Regions from separate parts of the Uliginosibacterium sangjuense genome, predicted to be linked through region 1. Evidence: predicted binding sites of a transcription regulator. Region 1 holds the regulator's gene; each other region holds the start of a gene.

Region 1 (3,273 bases):
ATCGTCGGCCACGATCACGCCCGGCGGCGATGACGCAAGGATGCCCAGCAGGTGATGCTCCAGCTTGTCACGCGCCTGGCGGCGTGCCCACGCGAACTCCGCCTCGCCCATGACTTGCAGGCGATTGGGGTGGATCAGGTTGAGGTGGCCCACCAGGTCAGCCGGCCACACCTTGTTGTCGGTGACGGTGAGATAGCTGTCGAGCCGGCCTGCGATGTGGCGCAGGCGCAGGGCCGTCCGGTTGGCCTCAAACAGCTGGGCGATGCTCGTGCGTCGCATGGGGATCCCATCCGGCGAAGAGAGTGGCGACCGTCGCCACATCCTGCGCGTCTGCCAGACTCTCGCGGAACGCACGGTCACTGAACATCTGCGCCAGTTCGGACAAGAGCTGCAGATGGCTTTCGTTGGCCTGTTCCGGCACCAACATGATGAACACGAGATCGACCGGTTTATTGTCCGGCGCGTCGAATTCGATCGGCAGCGCCAGTTGGACGAAGGCCCCCACGGCCTCCTTGAGCCCCTTGATGCGGCCGTGCGGGATCGCGATGCCCTGGCCCAGCCCGGTGGAGCCCAGCTTCTCGCGTTGCATGAGGGCGTCGAACACGACCTTGCGCGACAGGCTGTGGCTGGCCTCGAACAAGGCGCCGGCCTGCTGGAATACACCCGCCTTGTCGCCAGCAGTGCAGGCAACCAGGATGTTGGCGGAGGGCAGGATGCGAGAGATCAGGTTCATGCTGGGGTAGGCATCGGGCCGACTGCGCCCGCCACGACTGGAAATTCGCCGGCGCGGATCTGCCGCCCTCGGGGCGGCAGATCCGGCTGCAGTTCGACAGGATTATATGTCCGAGTGCAGCACCGCCGTGTGCAGTGTGTTACGAGCCGATCGCCTGTTGCTTGATGCCGGCGTGGCCATGGTCAGCAGTCTTTTCCTTGTGCTTGAGGACTTGGCGGTCGAGCTTGTCCACCATGGCGTCGATAGCCGCGTAGAGGTCGTCATTGTCGCATTCGACATGGATGTCCTTGCCCCGCACATGCAGGGTCACTTCGGCCTTCTGCCGAAGCTTTTCCACCGAGAGGATGACATGCGTCGCCGTGACGTGATCGAAGTGGCGGATCACGCGATCGAGCTTGCTGGTGACGTATTCGCGCAAGGCGGCGGTCACTTCGACATGATGGCCCGTGATGTTGAGGTTCATACCGTACTCCTCTGGTTAGATCGACTTGCGCTGACTGACCGGCGGGATATTCAGCGACTCACGGTACTTGGCGATCGTCCGTCGCGCCACCACGATACCCTGCTGGCCCAACACTTCGGCAATACGGGCGTCGGACAAGGGTTTCCTTGGATCCTCCCCGCCCACCATCTGGCGAATCAGCGCGCGAATCGCCGTGGCTGAGCAGGCACCGCCTGTATCGGTGGATACGTGACTGCCGAAGAAGTACTTCAGTTCAAAAATGCCGCGTGCCGTCGCCATGTACTTCTGCGTGGTCACGCGTGAGACGGTGGATTCGTGCAGTTCGAGTTCTTCCGCGATTTCCCTCAGGGTCAGTGGTCGCATGGCGACTTCACCGTAGTCGAAGAACTGGCGTTGGCGATCGACGATGGCTTGCGAGACCCGCAGAATCGTGTCGAAACGCTGCTGCACGTTCTTGATCAGCCACTTCGCCTCCTGCAACTGCGCGGACAGCGAAGCACTGGCACCACGGTTGTTATGGAGTATATCGGCATAGACACGGTGAATCCTGAGCTTCGGCATCGCCTCCGGATTGAGGCTGGCCGTCCAGTTGCCGCGATACTTCTTCACGATCACGTCGGGCACGATGTAGCGTGCATCGAGCGCCGCGAACTGGGCCCCTGGGCGCGGATTGAGACTGCAGATGAGCTCCTGGGCGGCACGCAGCGCGTCGTCGCTGCAGCCCAGGCGGCGCTTGATCTTCTGAAAGTCGCGCGCGGCCAGTTGCTCAAGGAGTCCATCGACGATGCCCAGCGCCAGCTCGCGGCTGGGCGTGACGGGTAGATTGCGTAGCTGAAGGGTCAGACATTCCTGCAGGTTGCGCGCGCCGACACCGGCCGGGTCCAGGTTCTGCACGTGATGCAGGGCGATCCCCAGCTCTTCCACCTCCACCTCCCACTCCTCGGGAATGAGGGGCAGCAGGTCTTCGAAGCTCTGCTGCAGGTAGCCATCGTCCTCCAGTGCTTCGACCATGAAGCGCACCAGGGCGCGATCACGGTCCGACAAGGGCATCAGGGAGACTTGCGCACTGAGGTGATCATGCAGGCTGGTGGTGGCGGCCTGGAATTCCTGGAAATCCGACTCGTCGTCGTCATCGTTGCCACGCCCGCTGCCGGCCTCGCTGCGCCATTCGGCGGCTTCGCCCAGGTCGTCGTCGGAGGCCGAGTCGTAGGCCTCGTTGATGGTGTCCGGCATCTCGACCGTGGAGGGCGGCTCAAAATCCTCCTCCCCGTTGGCCTTGCGTTCGGCCGAGGCGTAGTCCGCCTCGGTGGCTTCCGCCGTCGTCGTCACCTCGGGGGCGGCCACGACTTCGCCCGCCTCATCCTCCGCCCCATCACGCTCCAGCATCGGGTTGTCGAGCAGCATGCGCTCGATTTCCTGGTTCAGCTCCAGCGTGGAGAGCTGCAACAGCTTGATGGACTGTTGCAGCTGAGGGGTCAGCGCGAGTTGTTGCGAGAGGCGGAGCTGGAGGGAAGGCTTCATGGACAGGGTTGCAGCCAGGCGCGCTCAGAGACGGAAATGTTCGCCCAGGTAGATCTGGCGTACCTGGTCATTGTGCACAATCTCGTTCGGCTTGCCACCGGCCAGCACCTCACCGGCATTGATGATGAAGGCATGGTCGCAGATGCCGAGCGTCTCGCGCACGTTGTGATCGGTGATCAGCACGCCGATACCGCGCTGTTTGAGGAAGTTGATGATCTTCTGGATTTCCAGCACGGCAATCGGGTCGACGCCGGCAAAGGGCTCATCGAGCAGGATCAGCTTGGGTTGGGTGGCGAGCGCACGGGCGATCTCGCAGCGGCGACGCTCGCCGCCCGACAGCGCAATCGCCTGGGTGTCGCGCAGGTGGCCGATGTTCAGCTCATCGAGCAGCTCGTCCAGGCGCTCCTGCATCACCGCCTTGGGCAGCTTCTGCAGCTCCAGCACGGCCAGGATGTTCTCCGCCACGGTGAGCTTGCGGAACACCGAGTTCTCTTGCGGCAGGTAGGACAAGCCCATGCGCGCACGCTTGTGGATCGGCAGGTGCCCAAGCTCGGTG
Region 2 (3,273 bases), 1.5 Mb from region 1:
AGGCGCATCGCGCGCGAACTGCGTGATGGCATGCTGGTGAATCTGGGGATCGGCATTCCCACCCAGGTGGCCAACTACGTGCCTTCTGGCATTCACGTGTTCTTCCAGTCGGAGAACGGGCTGATCGGTACCGGACCGGTGCCGGAGCCGGGGATGGCCCAGCGCCGGCTGACCGATGCAGGCGGGCGCCCCGTGTCTGCGCTGCCCGGCGCTTGCGCCTTCGACAGCGCGATGTCCTTCGCGCTGATCCGCGGGGGCCACCTGGATATGACGGTGCTTGGCGGATTGCAGGTGGACCAGACGGGGCGGCTTGCCAACTGGACCATCCCCGGCAAGATGGTGCCGGGAATGGGCGGCGCGATGGATCTGGTCACCGGAGCCAAGCGCGTGGTGGTGGCCATGCTGCACACCGCGAAGGGCAAGCCCAAGATCGTGCGCGAATGCAGTTTGCCGCTGACCTCGGCGCGGCGTATCGACCTATTGGTGACTGAGCTGGCGGTGATCTCGTTCCCCGACGGACGCGCACGCCTCGAAGAGACGGCACCGGGCGTCAGTGTCGACGCCGTGCTGGCTGCAACCGAAGCTGAGCTGGAGGTGCCCGCGTCGGTGCCTGGTATGGTGATCTGAATCTTGTCGGGGGGGCTGGGTGTCACTGCTAGAATCCCGACACATAAACGCAACACGCCCCCCGACCGCGCCCTGCATGGGCGGGATGAGAGATCTGCATGCTCAAGGTATTGGTCATCGACGAGATTCAGGAACGCGCGCTGGACATCTGCGAAGGATTGACGCGCGCGGGCCACATGGTGGCGGCGGTGCTGTCGGACGCCGTCAATCTCAATGACCGCGTGCTCGACATGCAGCCCGACGTGGTGCTGATCAATACCGACTCCCCCAGTCGCGACACGCTCGAAAACCTCGCTGTGATGCACGAGAACTCGCCGCGCGCGGTGCTGATGTTCGCCGGTGACGACGACGACGACGCGATCCGCCGTGCCATGCGGGCGGGCGTGTCGTCCTACGTGGTGGACGGATTGGCGCCCGAGCGCCTGGAGAAACTGCTCAAGGTGGCGACCGTGCACTTCGAGGAGTTCATGGCCATGCGCCGCGAGCGCGACGAAGCACAGCGCAAACTCACCGAGCGGGTCACCATCGACCGCGCCAAGGGTGTGCTGATGAAGGCGCGTGGCATGGACGAGGACGAGGCCTACCACGCCCTGCGCAAGCTGGCGATGGAGCGCGGCCGCAAGCTCGTCGAAGTGGCCGACGAAGTGCTGGCCAGCGCCAAGCTGCTGCTCGGCTGAGCGGCGCCAGCCCGATTTCGTTCCCGTTTCGCACTGCGGGCGCCGCCAATGGCGCTGCGTATGCTCGCGCCTTTCCCTGACCTCTTTACGTATCCGGATGTGATTGACCGCTTTGGTGCGCCGGGCAGGCTGTTGCACTGCAAAAGTGCGCCGTGCTGGCTCATGCCCTGTGCTCCGGATTCCGGTAGTTGTTATTTAATCATTTGATTTTTAATGAATCTTTGTTGTTGGCATGGCTCCTGCTAATTGCTGTCTGAAGTCGGGCCAATGAAGGTCCGGCACGGACAAAGGCGTCCGGCGAAGGGGAGACAGAGGTGTCTGCGCTGTTTCATTCGCCGTGACGCCTTTTTTCGTTTGCGAGAGCAAGCCCCCAGCGTCACCAACGGAGATGAACATGACGGAAAGCAAAGTTGACGATCTCGCCCGGCGAGATTTCCTCAAGAAAGGTATGGCCATGAGTGGAGCGGTTGCAGCGGGTACGCTGCCGATGGGCGGCGTGTGGGCGCAGGGCAGTGACAAGCCCGAACTGGAAGAAGTGAAGATCGGCTTCATTCCGCTGACCGATTGCTCCTCCGTGGTCATGGCTAACGTCATGGGCTTCGACAAGAAGTACGGCATCAAGATCACCCCGACCAAGGAGGCCTCCTGGGCCGCCGTGCGCGACAAGCTGGTGAACGGCGAGTTGCATGCCGCCCACGTGCTGTACGGTCTCATCTACGGTGTGCACCTGGGCATTGGCGGCCCCAAGAAGGACATGGCCAACCTGATGACCCTGAATCACAACGGTCAGGCCATCACCCTTGCCAACGCCTTCAAGGACAAGGGTGCAACTGACGGTGCATCGCTTGCCAAGGTGATCGCTAGGAAGGAAAAGGAATACACCTTCGCACACACCTTCCCGACCGGCACGCACGCCATGTGGCTGTACTACTGGCTGGCTGCGCATGGCATCGATCCGATGAAGGATGTGAAGACCATTACCGTCCCGCCGCCGCAGATGGTGGCCAACATGCGTGTGGGCAACATGGACGGCTACTGTGTGGGTGAGCCCTGGGGCATGCGCGCGATTGCCGACAAGATCGGCTTCACGGGTATCACCACTCAAGACATCTGGACCGATCACCCGGAGAAGATCCTCGGCACCACTGCAGAGTTCGTGCAGAAGTACCCGAAGACGGCGCGCGCCATGATCTGCGCGATCCTCGAGGCTTCCATGTGGATCGACGCCAGCGCCAGCAACCGTAGCAAGACGGCGGAAACCGTGTCGGCCAAGGCCTACGTCAATACCGATACCGATGTCATCCGCAGCCGCATGATCGGACAGTACGAAGACGGCCTGGGCAAGAGCTGGTCGGAGAAGAACTACATGAAGTTCTACAACGACGGCACGGTGAACTTCCCCTACCTGTCGGACGGCATGTGGTTCCTCACCCAGCATCGCCGCTGGGGGCTGTTGAAGGAAGACGTCGACTACCTGGCCGTGGCCAAGCAGATCAACAAGATCGACCTTTACAAGCAGGCGGCAGCCATCGTCAAGGCGCCGGTTCCCAAGTCTGATTTCCGTACCTCGAAACTGATTGATGGCGTGGTGTGGGACGGCAAGGACCCGAAGAAGTACGCCGCGAGTTTCAAGATCAAGGCAGCTTGACGCGTTGCGACGAGGTCAGCCAGGCCAGCCCCCGCGGCCTGGCTGACCGCAGTGATTCCGATCAGAACAAGCTTGTGGAGTACCCAACATGACTGCTGCGACCCTGAGCACCACGACTATTCCGGCGGCCGAGCCGGCCCCGAACAAAACCACCCACCTTGAGCTCGCCGCTGCCCCGCCGGCCGAAGCCAGGCCCGCACCGGGCGTGGATTCCGCGCGTGCCCGCGAGCTGTTCGTCGCCTTCCTGCGCAAGGTGATCCCGCCGCTGTTCGGCCTTGCCTTGCTGGTTGGCATCTGGGCCATCGTGGCCATGAAGACCCA
Region 3 (3,273 bases), 110 kb from region 1:
AGTGCAGCACGTTGAGCTTGGCCTTCGGGGTGTTCTCCAGCTCGGCGATGGTGCCGTCGCCGGACCACTGGGCGATCACGCGCAGGCCCATCTCTTCGAGCAGGATACGGCTGGACCAGGCGTCGCCACCGATGTTGTAGTCGCCGATGATGGCCACGTCATACGGGGTGGAGACGAAGTCCGGACGCTTGTTCGGGTCGGTCTTGTCGAACACCCAGTCACGCACGGCGTCGTTGGCGATGTGGTGGCCCAGCGACTGGGACACGCCACGGAAGCCTTCACAGCGCACCGGCACGATGGTGTGACCGTTGTATTCCTTGCTCTTCTTCTTCGACACGGCCTCGATGTCGTCACCGATCAGGCCGATCGGGCATTCCGACTGCACCGTGATGCCCTTGTTCAGGGGGAAGAGCTGCTGGATTTCGTCCATGATGGCTTCCAGCTTCTTGTCGCCGCCGAAGACGATGTCCTTCTCCTGGAAGTCGGAGGTGAATTGCATCGTCACGAAGGTATCCACACCGGTCACACCGATGTAGTAGTTGCGGCGTGCCGCCCAGGAGTACTGACCACAGCCGACCGGACCGTGCGAGATGTGGATCATGTCCTTGATCGGACCCCACACCACGCCCTTGGAACCGGCGTAGGCGCAGCCACGGATCGTCATCACACCGGGCAGCGACTTGATGTTGGACTTGACGCCACAATCGGGCTTGCCTTCTTCATGCACGTTGAGGTGCTTGGCGCGCTTCTTGGCGGTCTTTTCCGGGTAGGCCTTCAGCACCTCATCGATGAGTGCTGCGTTCTGGGCCTTCTTGTCGTCGATTGTCATGCTCATGTTGGAGTACTCCTTGCGTTTTCGAGAGCGGAGGGAGGAGAGCCGGCTGGCTGGTGAGGCGAGAGCCAGTGCTCCGGCTCTCGACCCTCGACTCTCGCGTCTTAAGCGGCTGCGGCGGCCTTGCCGACTTGAGATTCGTCGATCTGCTGCATGATGCCGTGCTCCATCAGCAGGTCTTCCAGCTCGTCCATGGTGATCGGCGTCGGGATGACACCGTTACCCTTGTTGGCGTGGACCTTCTCTGCGAGCGTGCGGTACTGACCGGCCTGGGCCGAATCCGGGGCGTACTCGATGACCGTCATGCGGCGCAGCTCAGCGTGTTGCACGATGTTGTCGCGCGGCACGAAGTGGATCAGTTGCGTACCCAGCTTCTTCGCCAGCGACTCGGCCAGTTCGTATTCCTTGTCGGTCTTGCGCTCGTTGCAGACCAGGCCACCCAGACGCACGCCACCGGAGTTGGCGTACTTCAGAATGCCCTTGGAGATGTTGTTGGCGGCGTACATGGCCATCATTTCGCCAGACATGACGATGTAGATTTCCTGCGCCTTGTTCTCGCGGATCGGCATGGCGAAGCCACCGCACACCACGTCACCCAGCACGTCGTAGGAGACGTAGTCGACACCTTCGTAGGCGCCGTTCTCTTCCAGGAAGTTGATGGAAGTGATCACGCCACGACCGGCGCAGCCGACGCCGGGTTCCGGGCCACCGGATTCCACGCAGCGGATGTCGCGGAAACCGACCTTCATGACGTCTTCGATTTCCAGGTCTTCCACCGAGCCGGCTTCAGCGGCCAGCGACAGGATGGTGTCCTGTGCCTTGGCGTGCAGGATCAGGCGGGTGGAGTCGGCCTTGGGGTCGCAGCCGACGATGAGGATCTTCTGACCCAATTCGGCCAGCGCGGCCAGGGTGTTTTGGGAGGTGGTGGACTTGCCGATACCACCCTTGCCGTAGAAGGCGATCTGACGAAGGTCTGACATGTGAATCTCCTGAATCAATGAGCAGTTAAGTTGCCGCGAACGCTGGTGTTGGGGAGCCAGCGACCAAAATCGCGATTTACCGTGCCCCGGATGCAGCCCCTCGTGCTTTTGTAGCTCTTCGAAGTTAGCGACTCGTCGGCGAGACATGGTCGGTGCAGGCCACATTCAGCAACTGGCGTGCCACACCCGGCGGATATTCCGGAAAGCCTTGCCAGAAGGCGGTTTCAGGAAAAGCGGACGAAACTATCGGGGCGATAGTCCGCGTCCGACAATCCCGACAATCGCATCCGCCACCTGTCCCATACGGCACTACTCCGACAGTCCGCCCACGGCCCTGCGACAAACACGCCAAACCCTCTATTGGCGGGGCTCCGCGCGCAATCGCGCGGGGCGGGTACGACACTTGCTGTTCAGGGTGTGAAGCAGGCCGGGAACCCTCGGCCGCTTCGAGCAGGGAAAACGCGCGCCACCCCTCCCCACACGTTGGGGAGGCCGTGGCAAGCCCCCGCCCTAAAGACAGAGAGAACCCGCAGGAGAGCACGCAAGAAATGGACGCCAGCCAGAACCTTGCGCCCTCGGTGGCTTCAGCCACCGCGTCGCGCAACCCGCATTTCGAACGCATCGGCGGAGTCGAGGCGATCACGCGGCTGGTCGAGCGCTTCTATCACCACATGAGCACGCAGCCCGAGGCGGCCGGCATCCGCGCGATGCATCCGGCCGACCTCGGGCCGGTGCAACGCATCCTGGTCAATTTCCTCACCGAGTGGATGGGCGGTCCGCAGGCCTACTCGGTGGAGCGTGGGCACCCCCGCCTGCGGCGCAAGCACCTGCCTTTCCCCATCGGGGCGGCCGAGCGCGATGCCTGGATGCTGTGCATGCGCATGGCATTAGAAGAGGTCGTGCCGGACGCGACCCTCAAATCCCAACTGGAGCAAGCCTTCTTCAAAACCGCGGATTTCATTCGCAACGACAAGGATCATCACCATGAGCACCATCGCTAACACTGTCTTTGCCCCCCTTGAAGCCGAAGGACGCCTGCTCAACGCGGTGTTCAAGGGCGCCACCCCCACCGCCGGCCGCATCGGTTTCCGCGGCGACATCGCCATCGAGTTCCAGCAGCAGATGGCCGACGAGAAGCGTCCGCCCGAGAAGTGCTGCGAGCAGGTCATCGCCGCGGCCAACGAGGGCGAACCGCACTTCAGCTTCTTCGCCGGCTTCCTGCTGTCCTTCGGCTACATCAAGCTGCTCGCCGAGACCCTGGGCGAGAGCATCGGACCCAACACCAAGCTGATCCTGTACTGCGACAACATCGACCTGTCGAAGAAGTTCGTCATCGACTACGCGGGTGCGACCTTCTACATCCTGCCGATCGACGAAGCCACCGTGTACAACGAGCTGCTGGAGATCTTCTATCTGGACAAGACCGACCTGAAGAAGCTCGACACCGGCGGCAAGACGGAC

What was found. The regulator sigma-54, encoded in region 1, starts transcription at its own class of promoters, with help from an activator protein. The targets are predictions, from matches to a motif close to TGGCACGCTTNCTGCTNA.
Region 2: a site for sigma-54 is predicted at 1,533-1,550, ahead of NMB43_RS04745 (CmpA/NrtA family ABC transporter substrate-binding protein). Genes of this name have one in related genera too.
Region 3: a site for sigma-54 is predicted at 1,978-1,995, ahead of nifH (nitrogenase iron protein). Genes of this name have one in related genera too.

Annotation. Positions count from the first base shown of each region.
Region 1 is NZ_CP101132.1:4,015,670-4,018,942, forward strand. It holds gene hprK (HPr(Ser) kinase/phosphatase) at 1-279, opposite strand, end outside; gene ptsN (PTS IIA-like nitrogen regulatory protein PtsN) at 248-733, opposite strand; gene hpf (ribosome hibernation-promoting factor, HPF/YfiA family) at 873-1,196, opposite strand; gene NMB43_RS18635 (RNA polymerase factor sigma-54) at 1,212-2,717, opposite strand; gene lptB (LPS export ABC transporter ATP-binding protein) at 2,742-3,273, opposite strand, start outside.
Region 2 is NZ_CP101132.1:1,038,592-1,041,864, forward strand. It holds gene NMB43_RS04735 (3-oxoacid CoA-transferase subunit B) at 1-627, shown strand, start outside; gene NMB43_RS04740 (ANTAR domain-containing response regulator) at 726-1,304, shown strand; gene NMB43_RS04745 (CmpA/NrtA family ABC transporter substrate-binding protein) at 1,693-2,952, shown strand; gene ntrB (nitrate ABC transporter permease) at 3,041-3,273, shown strand, end outside.
Region 3 is NZ_CP101132.1:3,909,846-3,913,118, forward strand. It holds gene nifD (nitrogenase molybdenum-iron protein alpha chain) at 1-835, opposite strand, end outside; gene nifH (nitrogenase iron protein) at 937-1,812, opposite strand; gene NMB43_RS18045 (group II truncated hemoglobin) at 2,361-2,813, shown strand; gene NMB43_RS18050 (hypothetical protein) at 2,797-3,273, shown strand, end outside.